DNA from 2 places in the Rhodococcus opacus B4 genome. Region 1 is predicted to be linked to the other one. Evidence: riboswitches for the same ligand, from Rfam matches in the RefSeq annotation. Region 1 holds a riboswitch; the other holds the start of a gene.
What was found. A riboswitch is a leader RNA that binds a small molecule or an ion and turns the genes downstream of it on or off. The one in region 1 is predicted to bind glycine.

Region 1 (15,672 bases):
TAGCCAATGACCGCGGTGCGGCAGCAGCAGGCGCATTCGGGGATGTCGATCGGCTCCGTGCTGGATCGGCTGCGTCCCGATTTTCCTGATGTGACGATCTCGAAGATCCGATTCCTCGAAGCCGAGGGTCTCATCAGCCCGCAGCGCACTCCCTCGGGGTATCGGCGTTTCTCGATCGCCGACACTGAACGACTGCGCTACGTCCTGACGGCGCAGCGCGATCAGTATCTGCCGCTGAAGGTCATCAAGGAGCAGCTCGAGGCCATCGACAGAGGCGTGGCCACGGTCGGCGCAGGCGATTCGTCGCCGCGCCGGCCGCGCGCGCTCACCGTGGCCCCGGGTGAGGTTTCCCCGGAGGAATTCCGCACCGACCGTGAGGTGCGGATCAGCCGCGACGATCTGATCTCCCGGGCAGGGATCGACGAGAAGTTCCTCGTCGAGCTGACCCGGGGAGGCCTGGTCGTTCCCGGGCCCGCCGGGTTCTTCGACGAGGACGCGGTGACACTGGCGCGCACCGCGAGAGCGATGTCCGAGTTCGGACTCGAGGTGCGGCACCTGAGGGCGTTCAAGCTGGCCGCCGACCGCGAGGCCGGATTGGTCGCGCAGATCGCGGGGCCCGTGGCCAAGGGCCGCGACGCGGGCGCGCGTGATCGCGCCGAGGAGATGGTGCGCGAACTGGCCGCGTTGTCCTTGACGTTGCACACCTGCCTGGTGAAGTCGGCGGTCCGAGGTGCGCTCGATCGGTGAGGTGAGTTCGTCGGCGGTCCCGAACTTCCCAACGGCGCTGCGCTCGAACGGCTGTACGGTCGAAGAGCAGACACGAATCGAATAGAATCCTGGTACGGCATTGTGTGCCGCGGACGGACCATTGCAGGGTGGAGGCAGACGCGATGAGCGAAATGCACGTGATCGGAGTTCGTGTCGAGCAGCCCCAGAATCAACCTGTCCTGCTGCTGCGGGAAACCGACGGCGAGCGGTACCTGCCCATCTGGATCGGACAGACCGAGGCCACGGCCATCGCACTCGAACAGCAGGGGGTCGAGCCGGCGCGGCCGCTGACCCACGACCTGATCAAGAACCTGATCGAAGCGTTCGGTCGCACCCTGAAGGAAGTCCGCATCGTCGACCTCCGCGAGGGCACGTTCTACGCCGACCTGGTGTTCGACCAGAACACCCGCGTCTCGGCCCGCCCGTCCGATTCCATCGCCATCGCACTGCGCGTCGGGGTCCCGATCTTCGCCGAGGAAGCGGTGCTCACGGAGGCCGGTCTGGTCATGCCCGACGAGCGTGAGGACGAGGTCGAGAAGTTCAAGGAATTCCTCGAGTCCGTGTCGCCGGACGATTTCAAGGCCACCGACGGCTAGTTTCTCCCGCGGAAGGGCCGCCGGCGCAGTAACGGTTGAGGTTCCTCCGGCGCGTTGCGTTGACCCCGTCTCCTCGGAGTCATAGCGTTCGGTGCAGTGATTTTCTGCCCTGCAGATTGTATCGGGCGTACGCTGAGTAGGTTCAGGGTACGGACTAGCTCGATGTCACTGGTGGCGCTTGCGCCGCTCGACGTGCTGCGGATTGCCGTGGACACTGGCGACGCGCGTCACAGGCGCACTGATCGTCGGGTTCAGTGCAACATGCGAGAGGGAGTAGTCAGTGGGAGATCGGCCGCAGGAGAATGCGCTGAATCTTGCGCCCGGCGACAACGTTGCCGAGCCCGAGTTCAGCTCCGAGGAGATCCAGCCGGGCCTCTTTCCGGACGATTCCGTGCCCGACGACCTCGTCGGATACCGCGTCCCCATCGCCTGCCAGATCGCGGGAATCACCTACCGCCAGCTCGATTACTGGGCTCGCACATCCCTCGTGGTGCCGTCCATTCGGGGCGCGGCGGGGTCGGGCAGCCAACGGCTGTACTCGTTCAAGGACATCCTCGTCCTCAAGATCGTCAAGCGACTGCTCGACACCGGAATATCCTTGCAGAACATTCGCGTGGCCGTCGACCACCTCCGTAAGCGTGGGGTGCGGGACTTGGCCAAGATCACACTTTTCTCGGACGGGACCACGGTCTACGAATGCACGTCCGCCGAGGAGGTCGTCGACCTGCTCCAGGGCGGGCAGGGTGTGTTCGGTATCGCAGTCAGCGGTGCCATGCGCGAACTGACCGGCACCATCGCCGATTTCCCGGCAGAGCGAGCCGACGGCGGCGAGAGCGAGCAGAGCCCCGAGGACGAGCTGGCGTCGCGGCGTAAGAACCGCGCGAGCCGCAAGACGGGCTAGCCCACAACCCGCAGACCGCGGCGCTGCTTGCGCCGCTGTCTGCGGCCGTGACATAGAATGGCGGTGCGTCGACGCCGTGCGGGAGAGTTCCGGGCACTGCAAGCACATAGTGCGTGCGGGAGCTCGGGCGCCGAAGGAGCAACACCTCCCCGTCAATCTCTCAGGCAAACAGGACCGTGCGGGCTCCGACGTCTCTGGAAAGCGGTGGGAGCACCCACCCGCCCACGGGGAAAGGGCCGTCTTCGCACGCGAACGGACGGTACCGAATCTCTCAGGCGCTCTACCCGAGCAGGCGACAGAGGGGGAGGGACGTTCCGCCGAGCGGGGCGTGTCCTGATCCTCCGAACTGCTTGGGAGTTGTCGTGATCGACGCTGGAAGCCGTACATTCGCCGATCGTCATGTCGGCCCGAACGCTGCGGAACTCGCGCATATTCTCGAACTGGTCGGAGCCGACTCGCTCGACGACCTCGCGTCGAAGGCCGTTCCCGCCGTCATCCTGGACGGGGTCACGGGCGGCATCGCCGACGGCCTCGACGCCCTGCCCGCACCGGTCTCCGAGCACGAGGCGCTCGCCGAACTGTCGGCGCTCGCCGCGCAGAACACCGTGGCGACGTCCATGATCGGGCTCGGCTACTACGACACCCTCACCCCGCCGGTGCTGATTCGGAACATCATCGAGAACCCGGCCTGGTACACCGCGTACACGCCGTACCAGCCCGAGATCAGCCAGGGCCGCCTCGAAGCCCTCCTCAACTTCCAGACGATGGTCGCCGACCTGACCGGCATGGAGGTCGCCAACTCGTCGATGCTCGACGAGGCCACCGCCGCCGCCGAGGCGATGACGCTGCTGCGCCGCGCGAGCAAGAGCAAGTCCCCGCGGTTCGTCGTCGACGCCGACCTGTTCCCGCAGACGCTGGCCGTCGTCGAGACGCGGGCCGAGCCGCTCGGCATCGAGATCGTGGTGGCCGACCTGTCCGCCGGTCTGCCGGACGGCGACTTCTTCGGCGTCCTCGGACAGATGCCCGGTGCGTCCGGCCGCATCGCCGACTACACCGACGTGATCGCGGCAGCCCACGAGCGCGGCGCACTGGTCGCGGTCGGGGCGGACCTGCTGGCGCTCACTCTCCTCACCCCGCCCGGCGAGATCGGTGCCGACGCCTGCTTCGGCACCACCCAACGGTTCGGTGTCCCCATGGGCTTCGGTGGCCCGCACGCCGGATACCTGGCCGTGCACACCAAACATGCACGTCAGCTCCCCGGCCGGCTGGTGGGCGTCTCCGTAGACGCCGACGGCGACAAGGCCTACCGGCTGGCGCTGCAGACCCGGGAACAGCACATTCGCCGTGAGAAGGCGACGTCGAACATCTGCACCGCGCAGGTGCTCCTCGCGATCCTCGCGGCCATGTACGCCAGCTACCACGGTGCCGAGGGCCTGAAGGCGATCGCCCTGCGCGTGGCTGCCACGGCACACTCTCTGGCGGCCGCACTCCGGGGGACCGGGGCCACCGTCGTGCACGAGCACTTCTTCGACACGATTCTCGTGCGTGTCGACGGGCGGGCGGCCGACGTGGTGGCGAAGGCGAAGGACGCCGGCATCAACCTGCGGCTCGTCGACGCCGATCACGTCGCCGTCGCCTGCGACGAGGCCACCACCGACGACGACGTCGCCCGCGTGCTGGCAGCATTCGGCGGCGACGGCCCCGTGGCCCGGGAGGCGGGCACGTCCGTGCCGGAGTCGCAGCTCCGCGGATCCGACTACCTGCAGCACGAGGCGTTCACCCGGTACCGTACCGAGACGGCGATGCTGCGCTACCTGCGGGCGTTGTCCGACAAGGACATCGCACTCGACCGCAGCATGATCCCGCTGGGCTCCTGCACGATGAAGCTCAATGCGACCGCCGAGATGGAAGCGATCACCTGGCCCGCGTTCGCCGGACTGCACCCGTTCGCGCCCACAGGGGACACGCCGGGAATTCTGCGCATCATCAAGGACCTCGAGAACTGGCTGGTGGCCGTCACCGGCTACGACGCGGTCAGCCTGCAGCCGAACGCCGGTAGCCAGGGCGAGTACGCCGGGCTGCTCGCGATCCGCAACTACCACCTCAGCCGCGGCGACGATCACCGCGACACCTGCCTCATCCCGTCGAGCGCCCACGGCACCAACGCCGCCTCGGCGGTCATGGCCGGGATGCGCGTCGAGGTCGTCGCGTGCCGCCCCAACGGTGACGTGGACCTCGACGACCTGCGGGCGAAGATCGCCGACCATGCCGAGCGCCTCGCGGCGATCATGATCACCTACCCGTCCACCCACGGGGTGTACGAGCATGAGATCGCCGACATCTGCGCCGCCGTCCACGACGCGGGCGGCCAGGTGTACGTCGACGGCGCCAACCTCAACGCCCTGGTCGGCCTGGCCCGGCCGGGACGGTTCGGCGGCGACGTCAGCCACCTCAATCTGCACAAGACGTTCTGCATCCCGCACGGCGGCGGCGGCCCCGGTGTCGGACCGATCGGCGTGCGGTCGCACCTCACCCCGTTCCTGCCCGGACATCCGCTCGCACCCGAACTCGGCACCGCCGGACCGATCTCCGCGGCCCCGTACGGCAGCGCGTCGATTCTGCCCATCACGTGGGCGTACATCCGGATGATGGGCGCCGTCGGACTGCGCCGCGCCAGCCTGACCGCGATCGCGTCGGCCAACTACATCGCACGCCGCCTGGACGAGTACTTCCCCGTCCTCTACACCGGCGAGGGCGGCATGGTGGCCCACGAGTGCATCCTCGACCTCCGGCCGATCACCAAGGACACCGGTGTGACCGTGGACGACGTCGCAAAGCGCCTCGCCGACTACGGTTTTCACGCTCCGACGATGAGCTTCCCGGTGGCGGGCACGCTGATGGTGGAGCCCACCGAGAGCGAGAACCTCGAAGAGATCGACGCCTTCTGCGAGGCGATGATCGCGATCCGTGCCGAGATCGACCGCGTCGGCTCGGGGGAGTGGACGGTGGACGACAACCCGCTGCGCGGTGCCCCGCACACGGCCGGCTGCCTGGCGGCGGAGTGGAACCACCCCTACACCCGCGAGACCGCGGTGTTCCCCCGCGGCAAGGCCCGGCCGAAGGTGTGGCCCGCGGTGCGGCGCATCGACGGCGCGCACGGCGACCGCAACCTCGTGTGCTCCTGCCCGCCGATCTCCGCGTTCGAAGGCGCCTGACACGAAAGGCCCGTCCCGCTTCGGCGGGACGGGCCTTCGCGGTCAGTCCGCGCGCACCAGTTCGAGGATCGTGATCTCCGGTGGGGCGCCCACCCGCACGGGCGGACCCCACGCGCCGACGCCGCGGGTCGTGTAGAGGACGGTGTTGCCGATGCGGTCGAGTCCCGTCACCGACGGCTGCTGCAGCGGCACCAGATAACCCAGCGGCCACATCTGGCCGCCGTGCGTGTGCCCCGACAGTTGCAGGTCCACACCGAGATCCGAGGCTTCCAGGGCCTGCCGCGGTTCGTGGGCGAGCAGCACCACGAATGTCGACGGATCGCGCCCCGCGAGTGCGGCAGGGAGGTCCGGCTCGTACGGCGCCGGCGACGAATAGTCGTGGATGCCCGCGATGTCGATGGCGGCGCCGCCCCGGGTGAGGGTCGCGTGCTCGTTGCGCAGCGTCCTGATGCCCAGTCGGTCCCACACATCCAGCCAGCGGCCACCGTCGTCGGCGTAGAACTCGTGGTTGCCGCTGACCCCGAACACCCCGAGCGGGGCCTCGAGGTCGCCGAGCGGCTGTAGGTCGGGCGCGACCTTCGCGACGGTCCCGTCGACCAGATCGCCCGCGATCGCGACGAGATCCGGCCGCTCCGCGTTCACGAGATCGACCACCCGGCGCGTGAAGTCGACTCCTCGCGCCGGGCCGACGTGCAGGTCGGAGACGAGCGCCACGCGCACACCCTCGAACTCGGCGGGGAGGCGCTGCAGCGGTACCCGAACCCGCACGATCCGTGGACGAGCGGCCTCCCGAACCCCGTAGCCGGCGGCGCCGACGGCACCCACCACCACGACCGCGGTGGCGATGCGCAGACCTCGCCGACGCGACAGATCGACCTGTTCGTCGTGCCCTCCGCCGCGCACGCGGGCGAACAGCCGGGTGAGCAGCGACACCACGGCGACCAGGAGAAGTCCGAGCACCAGATAGAACATCGCGCCGAGCCACACCCAGCCCGCCCACCCCGGTGGTCGCGCCCATCCGGGGTCGAAGGCTTCGCCGCTGCCCACGCCGATGACGGCGAGCACCCACAAGGCGACGAGGGCCAGGTCGACGATCACCGACCAGGGGCGGCCCAATCCGGTGGCCCGGACGAGCCGACGGTGAAGCCACCAGGTGACGAGCGCGAGGAAGACCGCGAAGACCAGGAGTCTCGTCACGACAGCAGCTTGCTGATCGCGGTCGGCAAGGCCGCTCCGTCCGAAGTCGTGACCTTCTCCAACGAGCCGCCGGTGCGATCGGCGAGTGCCTGCAATGTGTTGAGGTCGGGATTCTCGCCGATCGTCACCACGTCGATGCGGACCGGCTTCGACATACTCGAGGACGCGGCGATGGCAGACAGCAGCTCCGCACGCGACACGGAGTCGTCGTTGGCGCCGTCGGTGACGAGCAGAACCGAATTGGTGCGGCCCGGTGTGTATCCGTCGACGGCACTCTTGTAGGCGGCCTCGAGCGAGGTGTACGTCGAGGATCCGGTGGCGGACGTCGCCCTGGCGAGCCGGGCGTCCAAGGCCTGCCTGCGGGTGCCCTCGGTGAAACCGCCCGCCGACAGGGGCCCGGTGGCGACGACGGTCGTGTACGGCCTGGACCCGTCGAGGGTGGTGCTGTACTCCCACAATCCGAGGTTCGACGAATCCGGAGACTGATCCACATGGGCGGCCAGCGCCATCGTCGTGTTCGCCAGTCGCGTCGACGTCCCCTCGCGTTCACCCATCGAACTGGAGACGTCGAGCAGGATGGTGGACGTGCGCGGCGAGATCGGATTCCGGATCACCTGCATCAGCTCGGCCGCAGCGGCCGCGTCCGCGGGAACCAGGGCGGACTCGACACCGGGAAAGGCCAGCGTGGTGTCGTCCGGGCGGGCGAGTCCCTCGACCCGGAAACCGGCGTCGGCCAGGACCTGCGCCTGTTCGGGTCGACGGACGAATTCCGCGAACTGCGCGGCGGCGCGGCTCTGCGTCTCGTCGACGGCCGGGCCCGCCAGGACGGCTGCCGGGTGATCTGCCACGGGTGTCGGGCCTTTCGGCATCGATGTGGTGATATCTGCTCCGGGTGCGTCGCGCAGGGCCTGATAGACCTGCTGTTCGGTGGTCGCGACCGCATGGATGGCGGAGGTGGCGGGGTCGCCCTGCTCGGCGAGCGCGGTGAGCGCCTCCCGCGTCGTCGCGGGTTTCGCCCCGGTCGAAGCCTCGTAGCCGAGCGCCAGGTCGGTGAGTGCCGACGTGACCGGAACGGACCGCGCCTGCTCTTCCGTCACCGGACCGGTGCTGCTTCCGGTGACGGCGGCAGCGACCGCTTCGACGGCCATCTCGGTGCTCTCGGCGCCGGGGCCGACGGGGAGCGCCAGGCCCAGGCCGCCCCAGCCTGGCAGACCGAGAGTCGCGAGGGCGTCGCGGCCCGACTGCAGGGACGGCAAGTCCTTCCAGTCGAGCGCCGCCGTGCCCGGCGCGTTCGCGAACGCCGTCCGGACGGCGAGGACCACCGGGCTGCTCGCCAGCGGACGTGCCTCACCGCTGATGACACCGGTCGCCGACAGCTGCTTGACGGAATGCGAGCTGGACGGAATCCACAGCGCGGGGCGGGGTCCGAATGCCGCTGCGTCCCACGGGCCGTCGGGGCCCGCGGCCAGGGCGTCGCGCACGGTGTCGGACGCGACGGCAGTGACCGTCACGGACACGCACTGATCGCGTATCACCGGCGCAGTCTCCGCGTAGTGGTCGGCGAGAGTCTGCAGCTGGGGTGCGATGTCGGGATCCGCCGCGACCGCGAGCACCGATTCGCCTTCGACGCAGGCGCCGGCGGCCGCGGCTCCCTGATCGTTGATCCGGTCACGCAGTTGGAACCAGCCCAGCACGCCGAGCACGAGCACGACGACGAGACCGAGCACGATCAAAGGCCCCTTGCTGATACCCCTGGCGCGCGATTCGCCGCGATGCTGCCCCACGTGCTTTCCAGCCCCTGTCCGACGAGTTCGACGTTGACCCTCGCAGTGTAGTGATGCGCGGCGTCGAGCCCCCTGACACGTGAGTGGCGAAGTGTCCCGGGGGACGCTTCGCCACTCACGTGGGGGTCAGGCGTTGGCGGCTTTGTATTCGCGGCGGCGGCGGTGCAGGATCGGCTCGGTGTAACCCGAGGGCTGTGTGGTGCCGTCGAGGATCAGTTCCTTCGCGGCCTGGAACGCGATGTTGGTGTCGAAGTCCGGGGCCAGCGGCCGATAGGTGGGGTCGCCCTGGTTCTGCCGGTCCACCACCGGCGCCATCCGCTGCAGCGAGGCCACGACCTGCTCGGCGGTGACCACCCCGTGCCGGATCCAGTTCGCCAGCAACTGCGAGGAGATCCGCAGGGTCGCCCGGTCCTCCATCAGCGCGACGTCGTGGATGTCGGGGACCTTCGAGCAGCCGACACCGGCGTCGATCCACCGGACCACGTACCCGAGGATGGACTGGCAGTTGTTGTCGAGTTCCTCCTGCTTCTGTTCCTCGGTCCAGTCGGTGTCCGGGGCCAGGGGGATCGTCAAAATTTGGTCGAGACCGGCCCGCCGGGTGCCCTTCAGTTCGTCCTGGACGGCGAACACGTCGACCTGGTGGTAGTGGGTGGCGTGCAGGGTGGCCCCGGTCGGGGACGGCACCCAGGCGGTGTTCGCGCCGGCCTTGGGGTGGCCGATCTTCTGCTCGAGCATCTCGGCCATCAGTTCGGTCATCGCCCACATGCCCTTGCCGATCTGCGCCCGCCCCTGCAGCCCGCAGGCCAGGCCGATATCGACGTTCCAGTCCTCGTAGGCGCTGATCCAGGTCTGCTGTTTCATCTCGGCCTTGCGGATCATCGGCCCGGCCTCCATCGAGGTGTGGATCTCGTCGCCGGTGCGGTCGAGGAACCCGGTGTTGATGAACACCACCCGCTCCCTGGCTTCGTGGATGCAGGCGGCGAGGTTGACGGTGGTGCGCCGTTCCTCGTCCATGATCCCGACCTTGATCGTGTTCGCGGGCAGGTTCAGGACCTGTTCGACGCGACCGAACAGGTCGGTGGTGAACGCGACCTCGTCGGGGCCGTGCTGTTTGGGTTTGACGATGTAGATCGACCCGGTGCGGGAGTTGTCCAACGGCCCGGTCTGCTCGGACCGGGACAGCCCGTGGATCGCGCACAGCGAGGTGAGGAGGGCGTCGAGGATGCCCTCCGGGATTTCGGTGCCGTCCGGGTGCAGGATCGCCGGGGTGCTCATCAGGTGCCCGACGTTGCGGACGAACAGCAGCGACCGCCCGTGCAGGGTGAGCTCGCCCCCGTCGGGGGCGGTGTAGGTGCGGTCCGGGTTGAGGCGGCGGGTGAACGCCTGCCCGCCCTTGGTCAGCTCCTCGGTCAGATCACCGCGGTTCAACCCGAGCCAGTTGCGGTAGCCGATCACCTTGTCGTCGGCGTCGACGGCGGCGACGGAGTCCTCGAAGTCCATGATGGTGGTGACCGCGGACTCGAGCACCACATCCTGGACGCCGGCCGCATCCGTCTGACCGATCGGGGAGGTCGGGTCGATCTGGATTTCGGCGTGCAACCCGTGGTTGCGCAGCAGCACCGACGACGGGGCGGCCGGGTCGCCGAGGTAGCCGACGAACTTACCCGGGTCGGCCAGTCCGGTGCTGGTGCCGTCGGCCAGTGCCACGGCCAGGGCGCCGCCGTCGACGGTGTAGCGGGCGGCGTCGGCGTGCGAACCCGACCGCAGGGGGGCGGCGGTGTCGAGGAAATTGCGGGCCCAGGCGATGACCCTGTCGCCGCGGACCCGGTTGTAGGAGTCGCCCGGCTCGGCGCCGCCGTCCACGCCGATGGCGTTGGTGCCGTACAGGGCGTCGTACAGCGACCCCCAGCGGGCGTTGGCGGCGTTCAGCGCGAAGCGGGCGTTGAGGACCGGGACCACCAGCTGCGGGCCGGCGGTGGAGGTGATCTCCGCATCCACGTTCGCCGTGGACACCGCGAACGGGCCCGGCTCCGGCACCAAATACCCGATCGAGGTCAGGAACTGCCGGTACTCCGCCGGATCGGGGGTGCCGGTGTGGTCGCGGTGCCAGGTGTCGATCCGCGCCTGCAGATCGTCGCGCACCGCGAGCAGCGACCGGTTCCTCGGGGCCAGGTCCTCGATCACCTTCACCGCACCCGACCAGAAACCGTCGACGTCGATCCCGGTCCCCGGCAACGCCTCCTCGTTCACGAAGTCGTAGAGCACCTTCGCGACCTGCAGACCGCCGACCTCAACACGCTCAGTCATGAAATGACTCACCTTCCGCTATCGGAGCACCGGACGGGTGCCATGAACCGCGACCAATGTTACCCGCTGGTAAGGATGCGGTGTGGCGGTTGTCCGGCGGCTTCTCGATCCGGGCGGAGGTGTGAGGAGAACTCAGGCCTTCTCGCCGGTGGACGGCTCCAGGGACTGTGTTTCCGGCTCGCTGGGGGTGTCGATCTCGGTGTCGATCCGGTGCAGATCGCCCGCGGCCTCCGCGGCGCTGAGACGCGAGCGGCGCCAGGCGACGACGAGCAGTCCGGCCCAGACCGCGACGAGGGCAATGTAGCCGAGGGTGGCGACGACGCCGGTCACCTCGAACGTCTTGAACAGCTTCTGCGCGTTGGTGATGATGATGATGCCGCCGACACCGGTGCCGAGAAGAGTGGCGGGCACCCGGCTGACGAGCCACGCGGCGACCGGTGCGGCGATGATTCCGCCGAGTGCCAGACCCGCGATGATGGGGATGTTGTCGAAGAAGTCGCTGCCGAGCCCGAAGATGAATCCGATGCTGGCCGCGGCGGACACCAGGAACTCCGACGCACTGACCGAGCCGATGACCGTGCGGGGTGCGGTCTTTCCCCGCGACAGCAGCGTGCTGGTGGTGATCGGCCCCCAGCCGCCGCCACCGCTCGCGTCGATGAATCCGCCGAACAGTCCGAGTGGCGAGAGGAACTTCGCCGTGTGCGGCGACGTCCGGGCGTCGTTGACGGCGGGCGGGCGGATCGAGAAGCGGAGGAGGACGTAGACGCCGATCGCGAGCAGGATCGTGGACGTCACGGGGACGGCGGCGGCCGTCGACAACTGCGACAGCACCGTCGCGCCGAGGAACGCGCCGATCGCGCCGGGGACGCCCAGGCGGAGGACGAGCGGCCAGTCGATGTTGCGGAACCGCCAGTGCGACGCGCCGGAGGCGAGCGTGGTGCCGACCTCGGCGAAGTGGACCGCTGCGCTGGCGTGGGCAGGCCCGACGCCGCTGAACACGAGCAGGGTGGTCGCAGTCACGCCGAACGCCATGCCGAGAGCGCCGTCGACCAGCTGGGCACCCACGCCGACCAGCGTGAAAATCAAGAGCTTGAACATCGAGACTCCGACCGAGAGAGCGAACCGTCAGGGCAGCAAAGACCAGCGAGCAGGCTGGTCAGCAACATCCCTGGTCGAAGGCATGGCCTCGGCGGGAGGGCCAGAAGGGCATGAGGGCGAGCGAGGCCGCGGGGCCTGCCTGCGCGCTCGTGCCGTTCACTCGAACTCCCGAATCTCTCGTCATGTGCACGGCCGTCCGCGCACAAGGATCGACATTAGCGGCAGGAGTGGGCGCGTGTCACCTTCACACGCGCCCAACCGCTCACAGTTTTCGCGCAGAGATCTCCATACCCGCGTCGCGCAGCCGTGCAACCAGCACGTCGCCGAGTGCCGTCGCCGGGGTGAGAACGCCTGCCGCGTCCGGCAGCGCGTCGCCGCCGAGCACCAGACTCAACGCGGATTCGCCGAGCATCACCGCGGTGGCGCGGTAGCCGGGGTCGCCTTTCGCCTTCACCCGCGACGTGTAGTGCGCGCCCGTGGTGGTGGTCGTGTACAGGTCGACGGTGAAGTGGCCGTTGCGTTGTGCCTCCTCACTGGGACCGTCGCCCGGTGAGGGCAGAACGCGGTCGAGGACGTACCGGGTGGGCGGGAGGGCCATTCCGGCGATCATCGCGCCGAGGCCGGCCGTCACCGCACCCGCGATCACCGGCGTGATCGGGGAACTGCCGACGTTCATGACCTCGCGGTACTTGAATTCCCGGCCGTACGCCCAGTCGCGGAGCGCGTTGCTGCGCCGCACGACCCGCGTGTTGTACGGGCCCATGAAGAACGGCGCCTTCCAGCCCTTGACGCCGGGCGCGATGGTCTTGCCGTCGACGACGCCCATGTCGGACTGCTTGCCGAGATCGGGTTCCTTCGACCGGTCGGGGCTCAGCGAGTACGGCGAGGCCGCGAGACGCCGCGAGGCGGCATCCTTCTTCGACACGTCCACCTGAGTGCGGAGCGAATCGATCGTGCCGCCGCTGACGCCGCCGCGCAGCGACGTGACCACCAGGGTGGTGTCGGTGAGTTCGCCGGCGCCGTCCTCCCGGACCTTCGCGTGCAGGACGTGCACCCCGAGGTCGGACGGGATGGAGTCGAAACCGCAGGAGTGGACGATCCGGGCGCCGGTCTCGCGGGCCCGTTCGTGGTTGGCGTCGATGCTCTCGCGGGCGAACAGGACTTCTCCGGTGAGGTCGACGTAGTCGGTGCCCGCCGCGGCGCAGGCCGCGGCGAGTGCGTGTCCGTACTTGGCGTAGGGGCCGACCGTCGTCGCGACCACACGGGTCCGTCCCGCCAGGGTGGCAAGCGACGCGGCGTCGTCGGAGTTCGCGACGAGGACGGGCCAGTCCGCCGCGCGCGGACCGAGCGCGGACCGCACCGCTTCCAGTTTGGCGGCCGACCGTCCCGCGAGCGCGATCCGCACCCCGTCCGGAGCGTGCTGTGCAAGATAGTCGGCGAGAAGTTTGCCTACGAAGCCGGTGGCCCCGTAGACGACGAGATCCAATTCACGTGCGCTGTCTGTCATGGCACGACCCTACTCGCCGGTAGGAAAGCATGCGGTCAGAGTTCGGCACCGCCGGGGCGGGTCGGTGCGAGGGGTGTACGGGTGCGGGTCCGCAGGACGACGTAGCCGGCCCACGAGGTGACCACGCACAGTGCCACGAGGGTTTGGATCGCTCCCGCGGCGGATTCCGGGTAGACCACGCCGGTGAGGTAGTGGGAGATGAACCCGGAGGAGGGGAGCGGGTCCTGCCCGGCGCGGACGCGGGCCCAGCTCTCCAGATGCGTGAGCGGGCAGTCGATGCCGACGATCAGGCCGGTGAATCCCCAGGCGACCGCGGCCAGGTGGACGACGATGGTGCGCGGCCACCGCCAGGCGAGAAAACCGCCGCACACGACGTAGAGGATGAAGGTCAGGTGCGCGACGACCGTCGCGTCCGCGACGACCTCGTAGAAGACCACACTCCCCATCGATGCACCCCTGACCTCCGAAATGTCCCCCCAACGCCATCGTAGGCGCGGGCTGCCGGGAACACGGGGGAACGGGCTCGAGGGGAATCAGGCCGAGCCGCGCGCCTCTTCCTTGACCACCAGGATCGGAATGTCGACCTCGAGCAGGAGACGCTGCAGCCATCGTTCCAGGAGGAATTTGCCGACCGGGGACATGCGCCGGGTGCCCACGACGAGCAGGTCCGCCCCGCTGTTGTCGACCAGCGCGCGCAGTGCGCTCACCTGATCGCCGTCGTGTTCGCCGGTGCGCAGTTCCCACGAAGACTCGCCGACCCCGCCACCTTCGAGCGTCGCCTGGATCTCGGCGCGCAGCGCGGACCGGTCGGACTCGGCATCCTGCCCGGGGTCGTCGTCGAGCACGTGGAGGACGAGTAGCTGTTCCCGTCGTTGCACAGCCTCGCGGGCGGCGTGGACGATGGCCGCCCGGCCTTCCGGGCTGTCTCGGTGGACAACGGCTATCGCCATGAAGCGCCTCCATATTCAGGGATCGGTACCACGTCCATTATCCCCGCGCCGGAGAGTGCTCCCGCTGTGTCGATGCTCTCGAACACGGATCCGGGTGGTGCTCGATCACCAGGGTGAGGGCTCGTAGTCCTTCAGGAAGCAGCCGTGCAGATCGACGCCCTGCTCGCCCTGGACGATGGGGTCGTAGACGCGGGCGGCGCCGTCGACGAGATCGAGGGGGGCATGGAAACCCTCGTCTGCCAGACGCATCTTCGTGTAGTGCGGCCGCTCGTCGGTGATCCATCCCGTGTCCACCGCGGTCATGAGAATGCCGTCCTCGAGCATCTCCTTCGCGCTGGTGCGGGTGAGCATGTTCAGCGCTGCCTTCGCCATGTTGGTGTGCGGATGCCCTGGACCCTTGTAGGCGCGGCTGAACTGGCCTTCCATCGCAGAGACGTTCACCACGTACTTGCGTCGGGCACCTGCCGCCGCCATCGCGGGCCGCAGCCGGGACACGAGGATGAACGGGGCGACCGAATTGCACAACTGGACCTCGAGCAGCTCGATCGGGTCGACTTCCTCGACCGTTTGGACCCAGCTGTTCGTGTGCGCCAGATCGGGCAGCAGACCGCCGGCGTCGATCGCGAGACCCTGGTCGATCCGGTCCGGAGACGCCGACTTCGCGACCAGTGCGAGCGAACTCACCGCGTCGGGGGACAGCGCAGCGCCCGCCATCACGGACACGTCGGACAGCGATCCGGCGAGCGCCGCCGGGTGGGCGTCGCTGGTCTTGCCGAACGTCAGGACGTCGGGAAGGTCGCCGGACGGAAGCGCACCGGACTCGGCGTCCGCCAGCGCGCTGTACGCACCGGGTGAGCGGCGCACCGTCTGCGCGGCATTGTTGATCAGGATGTCCAGCGGGCCCTGCGCGGCGACCGAGTCGGCGAGCGCGACGACCTGCGCCGGGTCGCGCAGATCGATACCGACCACCCGAAGCCGGTGGATCCACTCGCTGCTGTCCTCCATCGCCTTGAAGCGGCGGATGGCGTCGTTCGGGAAGCGCGTCGTGATGGTGGTGTGGGCGCCGTCGCGGAGCAATCGCAGCGCGATGTACATCCCGATCTTGGCGCGACCACCGGTCAGCAGCGCCCGGCGTCCGGTGAGGTCGGCGCGCGCATCCCTCTTGGCGCGGCTCTTCGTCGCGCACTCGGGGCACAGCTGGTGGTAGAACGCATCGACCCTCGTGTAGCGCTGCTTGCAGATGTAGCAGGGGCGGGGCCGGATCAGGGTGCCCGCGGACGCGCCGTCGGCGTTCGACGTCAGCGGGATGCCCGCGGTCTCGTCGTCGATCCGGTCGGGGGAGCCCGTCG
Region 2 (15,672 bases), 2.2 Mb from region 1:
TGAAGGTACAGATGCGGACCGGCCTCGAATACCGGGACCTCGCCGCCCTCGTCGAACGCGAGAACCTGAACACCGTGTGTCAGGAAGCCGGATGTCCCAACATCTTCGAATGCTGGGAGGACCGGGAGGCCACGTTCCTCATCGGCGGGAGCCAATGCACCCGGCGGTGCGACTTCTGCCAGATCGACACCGGTAAGCCGGCCGACCTGGATCGGGGAGAACCCCGGCGGGTCGCGGAATCGGTGCAGACCATGGGCCTCCGGTACGCCACCGTCACCGGAGTGGCACGCGACGACCTGCCCGACGGCGGCGCCTGGCTGTACGCCGAGACGGTCCGGCAGATTCACGAACTGTGCCCGGGCACCGGCGTCGAACTGCTGATCCCCGACTTCAATGCCGACGCCGCGCAGCTACGCGAAGTGTTCGACACTCGCCCCGAAGTACTGGCGCACAATGTGGAGACCGTTCCCCGGATCTTCCGTCGTATCCGGCCTGCCTTCACCTACGAGCGGTCCCTCGAGGTGATCACGCGCGCCCGGCAGGACGGTCTGATCACCAAGTCGAACCTGATCCTCGGGATGGGGGAGACCACGGACGAGGTGATCCAGGCCCTCCGGGACCTCCACACCGCCGGCTGCCAGCTGATCACGATCACGCAGTATCTGCGGCCCTCGGCCCGGCACCATCCGGTGGAGCGGTGGGCGAAACCCGCGGAGTTCGTGATGCTCGACGGGATCGCCCGCGAGATCGGATTCCTCGGTGTCCTGTCCGGTCCGCTCGTGCGTTCCTCCTATCGGGCGGGCCGCCTGCACGCCGAAGCCGTCGCCGCGACCTCCGCGCACTGATGTCGATTCCCTTTCCGTTCCAGCAAGGAGTTCCCATGTCCCACCGAACTGCAGATGTCGTCATCCTCGGCGGCGGTTCCGGCGGCTATGCGGCCGCGATCCGCTCGGCCGAACTGGGCCGATCGGTCATTCTGATCGAAGAGAACGAACTCGGCGGCACGTGCCTGCACCAGGGGTGCATTCCGACCAAGGCGCTGCTGCATTCCGCCGAGGTCGCCGACAGCGCCCGCACGGCTTCGCAGTTCGGTGTCGACGTCACGTTCGGCGGGGTCGACCTCGAGAAAGTGCTGAGCTACCAGAACACGATCATCACCCGGCTGCACAAGGGGCTGCAGGGCCTCGTCGACTCGTACGGCATCACCGTCGTCAACGGCCGTGGACGGCTGGTCGGGCCCAACGGTGTCGAGGTGGACGGCGAGCTGATCACCGGCGCCGCCGTCGTCCTGGCGACGGGCTCGTCACCGAAGACGCTGCCGGGCATCAGCATCGGCGGCAGGGTCGTCACCAGTGACGAGGCGTTGGTGCTGCCGTCGGTCCCGAAGAAGGCGATCATCCTCGGCGGGGGCGTCATCGGCGTCGAATTCGCCAGTGTGTGGGCGTCGTTCGGTACGTCGGTCACGATCGTCGAGGCGATGTCCAGGCTGGTGCCGAACGAGGACGAGACGGTGTCCAAGTATCTCGAGCGGGCGTTCCGTCGTCGCAAGATCGCCGCGAAGACAGGCGTGCGGGTGACCGACGTGACGCAGGACGACAACTCGGTGTCCGTCACCCTCGACTCCGGCGACGTGCTCGATGCCGACGTCGTACTGGTCGCGGTCGGTCGTGGTCCGAACACCTCCTCGATGGGTTACGAGGAGACCGGAGTGGTCCTCGATCGGGGATTCGTGGTCACCAGCGACCGACTGCGCACCACGGTGCCGAACGTCTACGCGGTCGGCGACATCGTGCCCGGCCTCCAGCTCGCGCACCGCGGCTTCCAGCAGGGCATCTTCGTGGCGGAGGAAATCGCTGGGCTCCGTCCGGACGTCATCGACGAGACCGGCATCCCCCGCGTCACGTACTCCCACCCGGAGGTCGCGTCGGTCGGGTTGACCGAGACCGCGGCGCGGGAGAAGTTCGGCGACGAGATCCGGACGGTCGTCCACGATCTCGCCGGCAACGGCAAGAGTCAGATCCTCAAGACGTCGGGGGCGGTCAAGCTGGTGGTCGCGCCGGACGGTGTCGTGGTCGGTGTGCACATGGTCGGCGACCGCGTCGGCGAGCTGATCGGTGAGGCGCAGCTGCTGTACAACTTCGAGGTCGACGCCGCCCAGGCGGCGAAATACGTGCACGCCCACCCCACCCAGGGCGAGGCACTCGGGGAGGCGCTGATGGCGGTGGCCGGCAAACCGCTCCACGTCCACGGCTGACCCCCATGTGAGTGGCAAAGTGTGCTTGCGCACGCTTTGCCACTCACATGAGGTGTTCGGCATGCGAACGCGCAGTATGGGATTCATCAACTGACTGTGTTTACACTTCGGAACGGTTCGGTCATCGTTTCGTAACACGTCTGCGGAACAGTACGTCCCGAGTCAGTTCGATTCGGAACCATCTCGATGGTTTCTCCCTATGAACCTGGCTGGAGAGTTCCGGGACCGCGTCCCGGGCGCCGAAGGAGCAAGTACCCACAAACTCTCAGGCACCAGGACAGTCAGGGTCGGGAACTCTGGAGAGCAGCGTGTCGCCTGTAACGGCACGCTCACCGACGGGGCACGATGACCACTCGCACGAGTGTGTCTCCAAACTCTCAGGTTACGGAACAGAGCGGGTGTCAGCCGAGGCGATCCACCGGATCACCCTCACATCGCTCGAGCAATCGGCTCACCGGTTGCTCACTCTCCCTGGGAGATCCATGAATGTGACTGCTAGTGGGACATCCACGAACATCATGGCTGTCGCCAACTCGCCTGTTCTCTGGGTGGCCGTTGCCGGCATCTTCGTCGTCATCGTCGTGCAGTCGGCGATCTACATGACCGCGGTTCGCAAGGTGGCACCCGTCGCGGACATGTCGCCGGAAGACATGAAGGTGTCGTTCCGCTCCGGGGCCGTGTCGGCGATCGGACCGTCCCTGGCGGTCTGTCTCGTCGCGATCGCCCTCCTCGCCCTCTTCGGCACGCCCGCCGTTCTGGCCCGCATCGGTTTGATCGGCTCCGCCGCGTACGACGTGTCCGCGGCCAGCATCGCCGCCGAGTCGATGGGTGCGAAACTCGGCGCCGACACCTACACACAGAACGTGTTCGTCGTCGCCTTCTTCGCCATGAGCATCGGCGGCGTGATGTGGATGCTGTCCGCGCTCATCCTCACTCCACTGCTCAAGCGGGGCGACGCGAAGATCCGCACGGTGAATCCGGCGTTGATGGCGGTCGTCCCCTCAGCCGCTCTGATCGGCGCGTTCGCCTCGCTGGGCTTTCAGGAACTGACGAAATCCAGCTACCACATCGTCGCGTTCGCCGCCTCCGCCGTCGCGATGGGGATCTGCCTCTTCGTCGCCCGCACGTTCGGCAAGAGCTGGCTCCGCGAATGGGGACTGGGCATTTCGATCCTCGTCGCACTCACCGTCACCTACCTGGTCACCTCCTGATTCACGACTCGCACGGAAAGGACTTTCGATGACTACCGACGAAGCCGTAACAGTGTCCGGCACGCGTGAACTCGCCGAATTCGACAAGACCACGTCCCGCTGGGGTCGCCTCACGATGATCGTCGGGTTGCTCCTGTCGATCGGTGCGCCTCTGTACCTGGTGTTCTCGGGTGAGGTGGACGTCACGGCGGGCCAGTTGTGGACCGCGTTCGCAGCGGTCGCCGGGACCTTCTTCATCATCTGGCTGGTCGAACCCCTGACCTATTTTCCCATCCTCGGGCCGGCCGCGATGTACCAGGCGTTCATGATCGGCAACATCGCGAACAAGCTGTTGCCGGCCGCGCTGATCGCGCAGACGAACATCGGCGCGAAGCCGGGAACCAAGCGGGCCGAACTGGCTGCGGTCCTGGCTATCTGCGGTGCCGCGATGGTGCACCTCGTGTCGCTGGCGGTGTTCGTCGGGCTGCTCGGCACGTGGCTGATCAGTGTGATTCCCGCCGATATCGTGACCGTCACCCGTTCCTACATCCTTCCCTCGGTCCTGGGGGCGGTCCTCGTGCAGGCGATCGTGTCGATGAAGCAGCCCCGGGCCACTGTGGTCGCGCTGCTGGTGGCCGCGATCATCACGTTCGTCGTGGTTCCGGCGATGCCGAGCCTCGCGCTGTCGTCCACCGCCATCGCGGTGATCGTGACGGCGGTCCTCGCCTGGTTCCTCAGGAACAAGAACGACCAGAGCCCTGCCGGTCTCGCGACCATCGAGTAAGAATCGATGCGCGGAAATACCTCACCTTCACCTGATTCGAAAGTAGGCTCCATGACCGACCTGCCGATCGCGCTCACCGACGAGCTGCGGACGAAGATGCACGACCTCTACCGCCACCTGCATGCGAACCCGGAACTGTCGATGCAGGAACACAAGACCGCCGAGCTGATCCAGAGTTCCCTCGTCGCCCTGGGGATCGACACGTTCGTCTGCGGCGGCACCGGAGTGGTCGGTGTCCTGACCAACGGCGAGGGCCCCACGGTGGCGTTCCGCGCCGATTCGGATGGGCTGCCGATCGCGGAGGACACCGGCGTCGACTACTCCAGCACCGCCACCGGACACCTCGACGACGGCACCGAGGTGCCCGTGATGCACGGCTGCGGCCACGACACGCACGTCGCCACCCTGCTCACCGTCGCCGAATTGCTGGCCGGCGCGCGTGAGGCCTGGGCCGGAACGATCGTGTTCCTCTTCCAACCGGGCGAGGAAACGGCTGCAGGCGCCAGGGCGATGATCGAGGATGGCCTGTGGGATCGGGCACCCAAGCCGGAAATCGTCTTCGGGCAGCACGTCGGACCGATGCTGGCCGGCACCGTGCACGTCACGAGTGGCGATGCGATGGCCATGGCCGATTCGTTGAAGGTCACCGTCTACGGTCAGGGCTCACACGGCTCCCAGCCTCAGGATTCGATCGACCCGATCATCCAGGGCGTCAACATGATCAACCGCATCCAGACCATCGTGTCCCGCGAGGTGCACCCTCTGAAGCCGGCGGTCGTCACGGTCGCGACGTTCCATGCGGGACTGAAGGAGAACATCATCGCGGACCGGGCCGAGTTCACGATTAACGTGCGCACCCTCGACCCCGGGGTCCGTGAGAAGGTCAACGCCGCGCTGCGCCGCATCATCTACGCCGAGGCCGACGCGTCCGGGGCACCGAAGCCCCTGATCGAGGAGCTGTACACGTTCCCGCGCAACTACAACGATCCCGACGCCACCGCCGATCTCGTCGCCGAGCTGCGGAAGGTGTTGGGCGAGAACAACGTCACACTGTCGTCGCCGATGATGGGTTCGGAAGACTTCGGCCTGCTCGCCGAGGTGATCGGCGTGCCGTCGGTGTTCTGGATGTTCGGCGGTCACACCACCGACACGCTCGAGAGCGGAAAGCCTGTGCCGGTGAACCACTCACCGTTCTTCGCGCCGGTCGCGGAGCCCACCCTGTCCACCGGCGTCCGGGCGGCGATGACGGCAATCCTGTCGAAGGTCGGGATCTAGGCCCTCCGGGCCCGTGAGTGGTTGACGAGTCTCTGCACTCGTCAACCACTCACGGGCGGCGGAGCCGCCTCAGTGGGTGGTCAGCGGTGCGTCCGCGGTGGCGTCCACGGCGGTCTTCTCGAACCGCAACCGCGACACGGCGAGTCCGGCGAGGGCGAAGGAGGCGGCGACCAGGATGTACAGCTGCGTGGGCGACCAGTCCCGGTCGAGGAGGGCGCCCGCGACGATCGGGGACGCGATGGCGCCGACGCGACCGATGCCGATGCCCCAGCCGACTCCGGTGGCCCGGACTGCCGGGGAGTAGACCGACGGCGTGATCGCGTACAGCCCGGCGATGCAGCCGTTGGCGAACACGCCGATCAGGGCACCGAGCCCGAACGCGATGACGATCGATGCGGTGGCGGGGACGAAGACGACGAGCAGCACCCCCGCGATTGCCAGGTAGGCGATGAGCACCCGCTTCAGGGCGAACCGTGCCGACAGTGCGCCGAGCAGGGTGGCGCCGAAGATGCCGCCGAGGTTGAGGAGGACACCGCCGGTGACGCCCTGGTTCGCGGACATGCCCGCCTCGACCAGCAGTTTCGGCGTCCAACTGGTGACGAAGTAGAAGCCGAACATCGCCATGAAGAACGCGAACCACACCAGGAGGGTGCTGCGGCGCCGCTCCGGGGAGAGGAGCACGCGCACGGCGAATCCGGCGTCCGCTGTTGCGGCGGTGCGCGGTGCGGGCAGTTCGTCGAGGGGCGGCTGACCGGCCCGCTGCGCGAACGCGTTGATCCGGGCGAGGGCGTTGGCCGGGCGACGGACGAGCAGGAAGTCGATCGACTCGGGGAGCCGCGCGTAGACGACGGGGATGATCACGGCCGTGCACAGGCCACCGAACAGGAACACCGATCGCCAGCCGAGCGAGTTCTGCAGCACGACGGCGATGATGCCGCCGAGGGTGGCGCCGACGGCGTACCCGGTGGAATTGAGGCTCACGGCCAGCCCGCGCCAGCGGTTCGACGCGTACTCACTGGCAATCACGTTGCTGCTGGCGAGGATTCCGCCGATCCCGACCCCGGTGAGAGCGCGGAGCAGGCCGAGTTGCATCGCGTTCTGGCTGACCGCCGACAGCAGCATTCCCGACGACGCCAGCGCCAGGCACAGCAGGATCATGGCGCGGCGACCGATGGTGTCTGCCCACGGCGCCAGGAACAGCGACCCCGCGGCCATGCCGAACAGTCCGGCGCTGAGAAGGAGGCCGACGACGGAACCGGACAGGTCCCACTCCTGCGACACCGACTGCGCGGTGAATGCCATGACGAGGACGTCGAAGCCGTCGAGCACGTTGAGTAGACCGCAGATGGCGATGGCGCCCCATTGGTAGCGCGTCATCGGACTGTTGTCGATGCGTTCGCGTAGGTCTAATTGCATGCGCGGAACCTGCTCTTCCTCGGAGGTGGGCTGTGATGTGGCTCACGACTTCACCTACCGTGGCGGACAGGCCGCCCGTTTCCAACTCCGATTCCGAATGTCGGAATGGCTCCGCCCCGTGAGTACTTGTTAACCGCCGGCGGTTAACAAGTACTCACGGGTGCGAAGCGCATAGCGTCGTCGACGACCTTGCCGTGCCGCAGTGCCACCAGGTCGCGGAAGTAGTTCATCCGCAGGCGCCACGGTGCTTTCGACCCCTGCTTGGGGAACGACTCCACCGACCGCAGCACGTAGCCGGCGGCGAAGTCGAGGAACGGCTCCTCCTCGACCGCGCTGTCCCGCTCCGGGGCGCACTGCGCGAATCCGTTTGCGTCCATGTGCGCGAGCAGGCGGCAGACGTATTCGCACACCAGGTCGGCCTTGAGCGTCCAGGATGCGTTGGTGTAGCCGAGGACGAACGCGAAGTTGGGCACCCCGCTGAGCATCATCCCCTTGTACGCCATGGTCTCGGTGAGGTCGATGTCGTGGCCGTCGACGGCGAGTGTCATCCCGCCGAACGCGAGCAGGTTCAAACCCGTTGCGGTGACGACGACGTCGGCACGTAACTCGTCGCCGGACTTCAGCGTGATCCCGGTGTCGGTGAACGTGTCGATGTGATCGGTCACGATCGAGACCTCGTCGTTGCGGATGGAGCGGAACAGATCCCCGTTGGGCACGAGGCACAGTCGCTGATCCCACGGGTTGTACCGGGGCGTGAAGTGGGTGTCGATGTCGTAGCCCTTCGGCAGCCACTTCTCCTGCAGTTGCCGGATACGCCCCTTCATGAACTCCGGGTACCGCCGGCACAGTTGGTAGATCGCCGTCGCCACCGACGCGTTCTTCAACCGTGTCAGCGCGTAGGCGAGCCGCGTGGGCAGGTGGCGTCGCAGTTTGTTGGCCAGCTTGTCCTTGGCCGGCATCGAGATGATGTACGTGGGCGAGCGCTGCAGCATGGTCACGTGCGCGGCCTCGGCGGCCATCGACGGTGCCAGCGTCACGGCGGTGGCCCCGCTCCCGATGATGACGACGCGCTTGCCCGCGTAGTCGAGGTCCTCGGGCCACTTCTGCGGGTGCACGACCTGCCCGGCGAACCGGTCGATGCCCGGGAACTCGGGGGTGTAGCCCTCGTCGTAGCGGTAGTAGCCGCTGCAGGACATCAGGAAGTTCGCGGTGAACCGGACGGTCGCGCCGGTGTCGGTGCGCTCGGCGTCGACCGTCCACCGCGCGTCGGCGGTGGACCATTCGGCGCGAATCACCCGATGCCGGAACCGGACGTTCCGATCGATGCCGTGGTCGGCCGCCGTGTCCTTGACGTACTCGAGGATCGAGGGACCGTCGGCGATCGACTTGTCGTTCTCCCACGGCCGGAACCGGTAGCCGAGGGTGTACATGTCGGAGTCGGACCGAATGCCGGGGTAGCGGAACAGGTCCCACGTTCCGCCGATCGACTCGCGGCTCTCCAGGATCGCGTACGTCCGGCCGGGGAATCTGTCCTGCAGGTGGTACGCGGCCCCGATCCCGGACAGTCCGGCACCGATGATCAGCATGTCGAGATGTTCGACGGGAGCCTTCGCGCCGGCGGTGTCGGCGGGGATATCGGTCTGTGACATGAACACTCTCTCCCTGGGTGGGGCGGGGGCTATTTCGGGTCTACGGCGACGTCGTCGAGAGCGACATTACGTGCGCTGGTGGAGCGTCCGAGTTTCGCGACCTCCTCGTCCATCCGCGGCAGGATCTCCGGGACGTGTGGCAGCAGGCTGCGATCCCCGATTGGCGACGTCACCACCGCTTTCAGCCAGCTGACGAGCTCGACCCACCGCGGCACGTAGACGCGGCGCTTACGCCCGGCAAGGGCGTCGACGAACGCGTCGACGCATGCGTCCACCGACGTCGTCTTGCCGAGCGGTCCCGGCAGGACGGCGAGAAGTTGGTTGAATGCGGTGAGGTCGGCTTTTGCATCCTGAACGAGCGGTGTGTCGATCCACGACATGTGGGCCGAGCCCACGGCGACGCCGTGGTGCGCGACTTCGAGACGAAGGGTGTTGGCGAAATGCTCGATGCCGGCCTTGCTCGTGTTGTACGCGGCCAGTCCGGGTGCGGGCGCGAATGCGGCGAGCGACGAGACGACCAGGATGTAGCCCTTGCGCTCGATCACGGACGGTAGCGCGGCTCGGACGGTGTGGAAGACGCCGAGGATGTTGATGTCGATGACCCGCTTGAACGTGGCCGGATCGACCTGCATCACCGAGCCGTAACTGGCGATGCCGGCGTTCGCGACAACGAGGTCGATGCCGCCGAACTTCGCGACTCCGGCGTCGACGGCCTTCTGCACGGCGGCCAGGTCGCAGACGTCGGCGGCCACGTCGAGCGCGACGTCGGCACCGAGTTCGGCGGCGAGGGCCTTCAGCGGTCCGGCGTCCAGATCGATCAGGATCAGTTTGACGCCCTTGCGGGCGAGTGCGCGGGACGTTGCGGCTCCGATGCCCCGCGCGGCGCCGGTGACGAGTGCGACTTTGTTCCTGAGCGTGGGCATGGGATCTCCTGGCGTGTGATCTGGCACCGGACAGTGTCAGTTTGTATCTGGAACTGTGCGGTGTCAATATTGGGGAGTGAGTTCGCCCAGGCTCGACGAGACGGGCCGCACCTACCGCGGTGCGGGCCCTCGCCAGCGTCAGGAAGAACGGCGCGCGCGCCTCGTCGACGCCGCCGTCGAGGTGTTCGGGACCAGCGGATACCGGTCCGCGACGGTCGGGAAGATCTGCGCGACCGCCGGGCTCACCAAGCGCTATTTCTACGAGTCGTTCGACGACAGTGAGGCCCTGCTGCTGGCGGCGTACGCGAGCGTGACCGACAGTCTCCGGGACAGCGTCCTGCGCGGCGCGGTGGAGGGGGGCGCCGATCTGGACGCCCGGGTCCGTGGGGCGCTGACCGCGTTCTTTCGGTCCGTCGCGGACGACCCGCGGATTTCACGGATTGCGTTCCAGGAGGTCCTCGGCGTCGGCCCGGAGGTCGACAACGCCTACCGCCGCGTCACGCGGTCGTTCGTGGACGCCGTGCTCGTCGTCATCGGTCCGGCCGTCGACCGTGCCGCGTTCCCTGACTTCCACCTCCGCACCCTCGCGACCGGCCTGGTCGGAGCGGTGTTGATGATCGCCCAGCAATGGGTGCTGTCGGAGAACCCTCAGCCGATCGAGACGGTCATCGCCAGCGCGCACATCATCCTCTCTGCCGTCCTGGGTGAACTCGGCCCCACGTGAGTGGCGTTGCGTGCCGGGGGACTCTTCAGCACTCACGTGGGGGTGAATCTCGGCAAACCCCTGACGTGAGTCGCATTGCGTGCCGGGGGACTCTTCAGCACTCACGTGGGGGTGAATCTCGGCAAACCCCGGACACAATCACATATATGTTGTTAAATACCTGACATGCCCGGTGCTGTGCACTGCCAATCACCTTGGGTCCGCAACACGACGATCCGCGGGGTGCTCGTCGCGTTGCTCGGGGTCCTCGCGTTGGCCGGTCCGGCACCGAACGTCGCGCACGCAGACGGCTACGCGGACCTCCTCGACCTCACGCCCGCGAATGCCGCGGCGGAGTCGATCGGCGGTCTCGACCCCCGGCTGCCCACCGACTCGGCCCCGCTCGGTGCCGCGCTGGCCGCCGCCCGCTCCGACGGCGTCGCGCCGACCAGGTACTCCGCTCTGCTGCAACAGTATTGGCTGGCTCGAGGATCCGAGGCGTCGGGCATCGACCTCGCTGGGTGGGATCCGAACGCCGGGCTGATCGCCAACGCGGCGGTGGTCGACCGGGTGTACGAGAACTACGGCCGCTATCAACTCCAGCGCGCCGAGCTCTACTGGTCGGGCATGGCGGGGCTGGCGGGAGGCTCGTTCGCCGCGGGTTTCTGGGACCTCGACCTCGGCCGGACGGTGCTCGGCGTGGACGCCGTCCACACGCTCGGCACCGCCGTCGCGTCCGCGGCCGGCGGGTTGCCCGGCGAGGCGATGACGCTCCTGCCCTCGGACCCGAGAATGCTCGCCACCCTCGGCCCGGCGATGACCGCCGAAGACCTGGACTGGTATCAGAAACGCCTGCTGATGATGCAGAAGCACATCTACTTCGACATGGTGCCCATGCACGAGGCGTACCTGAACGAGGGCAGGGCCGCAATCGAGGAGATGGCCGCCGCGGGACTGCTCGACGAAAATGCCGAGATCGCCTGGAACGGCATCTTCGCCGGCACGCCCGGGGGATACGTCGATGCCCTGTTCCGGATGGCGTCGCGGGAACAGAATCAGATCATCGCCGACCAGTGGGACGTCACCGCGGCGGCGCGCCACGGCATCGGCCGGGCGCTCACGTACGCCACCACCGTCGCGGCACAGCCCTCAGTTCCCGGCTCGCGCGCGCCGGGCAGGGTGACGCCGATGTCGGTGACGGGTGACGTGAACGGCGCGGACTACCGTCTCCGGACACCGCTGCCCGGCTTCAACTGGGCCGATCGGGAGCCGCGCTGGCAGTACATCGTCAGCGACATCGCCTCGTCCTACCAGCGCCTCGCCGAGGGCCGCCCGGGCGAATTGCGCGCTCTGCTCGCGATCCCGTTCCGCGACTTCGTCGAGAGTCAGCGGGTGCTGCGTCGGGTGCCCGACCTCGCCCGGGACATGAGCACCGGCTGGGAGCTGTCGCCGGCGTAGCCGTAGGCGCTGCCGGTGCCTGGACGAACGGGACGCTCGTTCGATCTGACGCTACGAGCGTCCCGTTCGTCCGAGAGGGGCGGAGCACCGCCGGCTTTCCAATGGATGGATGTGACGTTGCGCACGCGTACCGGCGGTTGGCACGTTGAGTTCCACCACGCCAGGCCCGATCGCAGGAGAGCCGATGAACGTATCCGCCGTGACGCACGAAAGTCCGACGTCCGAGACGCCCCCCACCGCCGTCGCGAAGACGCCGAAGAAGGCGGCGCTCGCGTCGTTCCTCGGCAGCGCGCTCGAGTATTACGACTTCTTCATCTACGGATCCGCCGCGGCCCTGGTCTTCGGGCACACGTTCTTCCCGGCCGGCAACGACGCGATCGGCACGGTCGCCGCGCTCGCGACGTTCGGCGTCGGTTACGTGGCCCGGCCGGTCGGCGGAATCGTGCTGGGCCATTTCGGAGACAAGCTGGGCCGTAAGAAGATTCTGTTGCTGACGCTGCTCATCATGGGCCTGTCGAGTCTCGCGATCGGCTTCCTGCCCACGTACGAGCAGATCGGCATCGCCGCCCCGATCCTGCTCGTCCTGTGCCGCCTCGCGCAGGGATTCTCGGCGGGCGGCGAGGCGGCGGGCGCCAGCACGCTCACGCTCGAGCACTCACCCGAGGGGCGGCGGGCCTTCTTCACCAGCTTCACCATGACGGGTTACGCCGCCGGGATGGTGCTCGCGACCCTCGTCTTCATCCCCGTGGCCGCGCTGCCGAAGGACCAGCTCGACAGCTGGGGATGGCGAATCCCGTTCTGGTGCAGCGCCGTGATGCTCGTGGTCGCCTACTTCGTGCGCACCAAGCTCGACGAGACCCCGGTGTTCGAGGAGTCGCGTGAGCACGCGGAAGTGCAGAAGCTGCCCGTCGTCACCGTCGTGACCACCCAGTGGCGGGACGTTCTGCGGATCGCCCTGTGCTCGCTGTTCGCCGTCGGGCAGACGGTGTTCACCGTCTTCGGGCTCGCCTACGCCACCGGACCCGACGTCGGCATCGACCGGACCACGATGCTGTGGGCGTCGTCGGCGTCGATCGCGGGTTCCATCGTCGCGATACCGCTGCTCGCCAAGTTGTCGGACCGCGTCGGGCGCCGCCCCGTGTGGATCACCGGCGCTCTCGGGTGCGGCGTGACGATCTTCGGGTACTTCTGGGCCATCTCGGTCGGCTCCGTTCCGCTGATCTTCCTCGCTGCTCTGCTCACGATGACGTTGTTCTACTCGATGGTGAACGGCCTGTGGCCGAGCTTCTTCACCGAGATGTTCGCTGCGCCCGTGCGATATTCCGGGTTCGCCGTCGGCACGCAGATCGGTTTCCTCATCGCCGGTTTCGCCCCGGCGATCGGCTGGGCGCTGCTGGGGACCGGGGTGAACGCGTGGGTGCCGGTCGCCGTCTTCACGGCGCTCTGCATGCTGATCTCGTCCGTGGCCGCCTTCACCGCCCGCGAGACGTACCGGGTGCCGCTGGCCGAACTCGGGCGTCCGTCGACCTCGCGGGAGTAGCCGGAGGACAATGGGGCGATGTCACGGACACCGACAGGAGAATCGGTCACTGCCCGCGTCGTGAGGGTCTTGTCCTCCTTCGACGCGGACACACCGTCCCTGTCGGTGTCCGACATCGCGCGCCGGTCCGACCTCCCCGTCGCGACGGCGCACCGCATCGTCGGCGAACTCGTGAAGTACCGCCTCCTCGAACGCAACGACACCCGCATCAGCATCGGGGTGCGGATGTGGGAGCTGGGCTCCCGCGGCTCGCACACCCTCAGCCTGCGCGAGGCCGCGATGCCGTTCATGGAAGACGTGAACGCCGCGATCAAACAGCACACTCAGCTGGGCGTCCTCGACGGCAACGAGGTGCTGTTCGTCGAACGGCTCTCCACCCGCGGCTCCGTCGTCAACGTCACCAAGATCGCCGGACGACTGCCGGTGCACGCCTGCTCGTCCGGTCTGGTCCTGATGGCCCACGCCTCCCGCGACGTGCAGGACGAGTTGCTGTCGGAGCCGCTCGAACGGTACACCGACGCCACCGTCACCGATCCCGAGCAGATGCGGCGTCTCCTCGCCGAGGTGCGCCATCAGCATTTCGCGGTGGCCGCCGGTCTCATCACCCCCGGCGCGACGGGAGTCGCTGTGCCCGTGCGGGACAGCGACGGAGGACGGGTGATCGCCGCGCTGTCTGTCGTCATCCCGCACGACCAGGCGAACCCGCAGTCGGTGGTGGCGGCGCTGACGACGGCGTCGCGCGGCATCACCCGCGCGATAACGCGCGGATCGCGGCACTGACAGAAACCTTTCCATCCATTGGAGTCAGGCTGTGACGCCAGTCTCGGCTCGGCCACAGTGGGTGGCACGAACACACCGTCACCGGTCACGAAGGTTCAGTCGAAAGTGACTGCACACCAGACCTTTCAAACGTTCCGATCGAGTGGCGACTCTCCAGGGAAGGTCCACGTATGAGCTCGAAAACTGTCAAATGCGACCTGTTGGTCATCGGTTCCGGGGCCGCCGGCATGGCTGCCGCGCTCAAGGCTGCGAGCGAGGGCCACAGTGTCGTCGTCGCCGAGAAGTCGCAGTGGCTCGGCGGCACCACCGCCATCTCGGGCGGCTGGGCGTGGGTGCCGGGTAACAAGCAGGGCGTCGCGCAGGGCGACACCCGTCAGGAGATCGAAACCTACATCCGGGCTCTCGCCAAGGATTGCTACAAGGCCGAGATGGTTGACACCTTCCTCGACGAGGTCCCCGAGGCGATCGACTGGCTCGAGCGTGACACCGACGTCGAATTCGTCTATCCGGAAATGGCTCCCGACTATCAGATGGACGCACCGGGCGCGAAGCCGTCGGGACGCGCGATCTCCGGCAAGGTCGTCGACGCGCGCACCTTGGGCGAGAATCGGCTCCGGTTGCGTCCCTACCTCGACACGTACACCGTTTTCGGGTACATGCCCGAGGTCGGACCCGACATCGCGCAGTTCCTGCACGCCAACCAGTCGTGGAAATCGCTTGCCTACGTGTCGAAGAAGCTCCTCAAGACGTGGGTCGAGACGGTGCTCTGCCGCCGCTCGTTCGACCGGACCAACGGCAATTCGCTCATGGTGCGGATGGTCTCGTCCGCCGCGAAGCTCGGCATCCGGATGTGGACCGGGACGCCCGTGACGAAGATCCTGCAGTCGGAGAATGGCGTCGTCACCGGCGCGGTACTCGGGGGCGTGCACGCGGGAACGGTGGAGGCGCGACTCGGTGTCGTCATCGCGGCCGGCGGCTACTCCTCGGATGCGGCCCTGCGCGCCGAGTACTGGGGTCATGATCCGCACGGCGACAACCACTTCACCCCGACCGTCGGGCACGACGGCGACAACGTGCGCCTGGCCGCACCGCTCGGCGGGCACGTCGACACCGACGTCCACGAACCGGCCGCCTGGGCGCCGGTCACGGTGTTCACCGGCCTGCGCGGACAGCAACGGATCTTCCCGCACCTGCGGGCGTTCGGGCTCCCGGGACTGATCGCCGTGAACCGCAAGGGTGAACGGTTCGCCAACGAGTCGAGTTCGTACCACGACTTCGGCATGGCGATGATCCAGGAGAACGCCGGTCAGGACGAGACGTTCGGCTACATCATCGCCGACTCGAAAGCCATGAACAAGTATGGAATCGGCTACGCGAAGCCGTGGCCCATCCCGCAGGGGTACTTCAAGAAGACCGGATTCCTCCACAAGGCCGGCACGGTCGAGGAACTCGCCCGCAAGATCGGGGTCGACGCCGCCGGGCTGAAGAAGACCCTGGCCGAGTTCAACGCGGGAGCCGCGAAGGGGGAGGACCCGAAGTTCAACCGCGGATCCAACTGGTTCCACCACTTCAAGGGCGACATGGAGCACCAGCCCAACCCGAACCTCGAGCCGCTCGACAAGGGACCGTACTACGCGGCGAAGATCGAGATGGGCGACCTCGGCGCCTATTCCGGCCTCGCCGTCGACCGGCACAGCCAG

Region 2: linked by a shared signal. The riboswitch ahead of ROP_RS13165 (DUF5058 family protein) and the one ahead of gcvP (aminomethyl-transferring glycine dehydrogenase) in region 1 are both predicted to bind glycine.

Annotation. Positions count from the first base shown of each region.
Region 1 is NC_012522.1:651,454-667,125, reverse strand. Features, by position in the region: gene garA (glycogen accumulation regulator GarA) at 1-10, shown strand, start outside; gene ROP_RS03050 (transcriptional regulator FtsR) at 7-747, shown strand; gene ROP_RS03045 (bifunctional nuclease family protein) at 891-1,364, shown strand; gene ROP_RS03040 (MerR family transcriptional regulator) at 1,645-2,265, shown strand; glycine riboswitch at 2,335-2,452, shown strand; gene gcvP (aminomethyl-transferring glycine dehydrogenase) at 2,628-5,480, shown strand; gene ROP_RS03030 (metallophosphoesterase) at 5,523-6,677, opposite strand; gene ROP_RS03025 (substrate-binding domain-containing protein) at 6,674-8,461, opposite strand; gene ROP_RS03020 (malate synthase G) at 8,588-10,768, opposite strand; gene ROP_RS03015 (sulfite exporter TauE/SafE family protein) at 10,901-11,866, opposite strand; gene ROP_RS03010 (saccharopine dehydrogenase family protein) at 12,129-13,373, opposite strand; gene ROP_RS03005 (DUF2784 domain-containing protein) at 13,409-13,819, opposite strand; gene ROP_RS03000 (universal stress protein) at 13,907-14,323, opposite strand; gene ROP_RS02995 (SDR family oxidoreductase) at 14,429-15,672, opposite strand, start outside.
Region 2 is NC_012522.1:2,836,102-2,851,773, reverse strand. Features, by position in the region: gene lipA (lipoyl synthase) at 1-845, shown strand, start outside; gene lpdA (dihydrolipoyl dehydrogenase) at 881-2,254, shown strand; glycine riboswitch at 2,454-2,545, shown strand; glycine riboswitch at 2,549-2,649, shown strand; gene ROP_RS13165 (DUF5058 family protein) at 2,773-3,465, shown strand; gene ROP_RS13160 (hypothetical protein) at 3,494-4,228, shown strand; gene ROP_RS13155 (amidohydrolase) at 4,280-5,503, shown strand; gene ROP_RS13150 (MFS transporter) at 5,573-6,919, opposite strand; gene ROP_RS13145 (flavin-containing monooxygenase) at 7,063-8,568, opposite strand; gene ROP_RS13140 (SDR family oxidoreductase) at 8,598-9,491, opposite strand; gene ROP_RS13135 (TetR/AcrR family transcriptional regulator) at 9,568-10,215, shown strand; gene ROP_RS13130 (hypothetical protein) at 10,381-11,652, shown strand; gene ROP_RS13125 (MFS transporter) at 11,837-13,192, shown strand; gene ROP_RS13120 (IclR family transcriptional regulator) at 13,211-13,972, shown strand; gene ROP_RS13115 (FAD-dependent oxidoreductase) at 14,143-15,672, shown strand, end outside.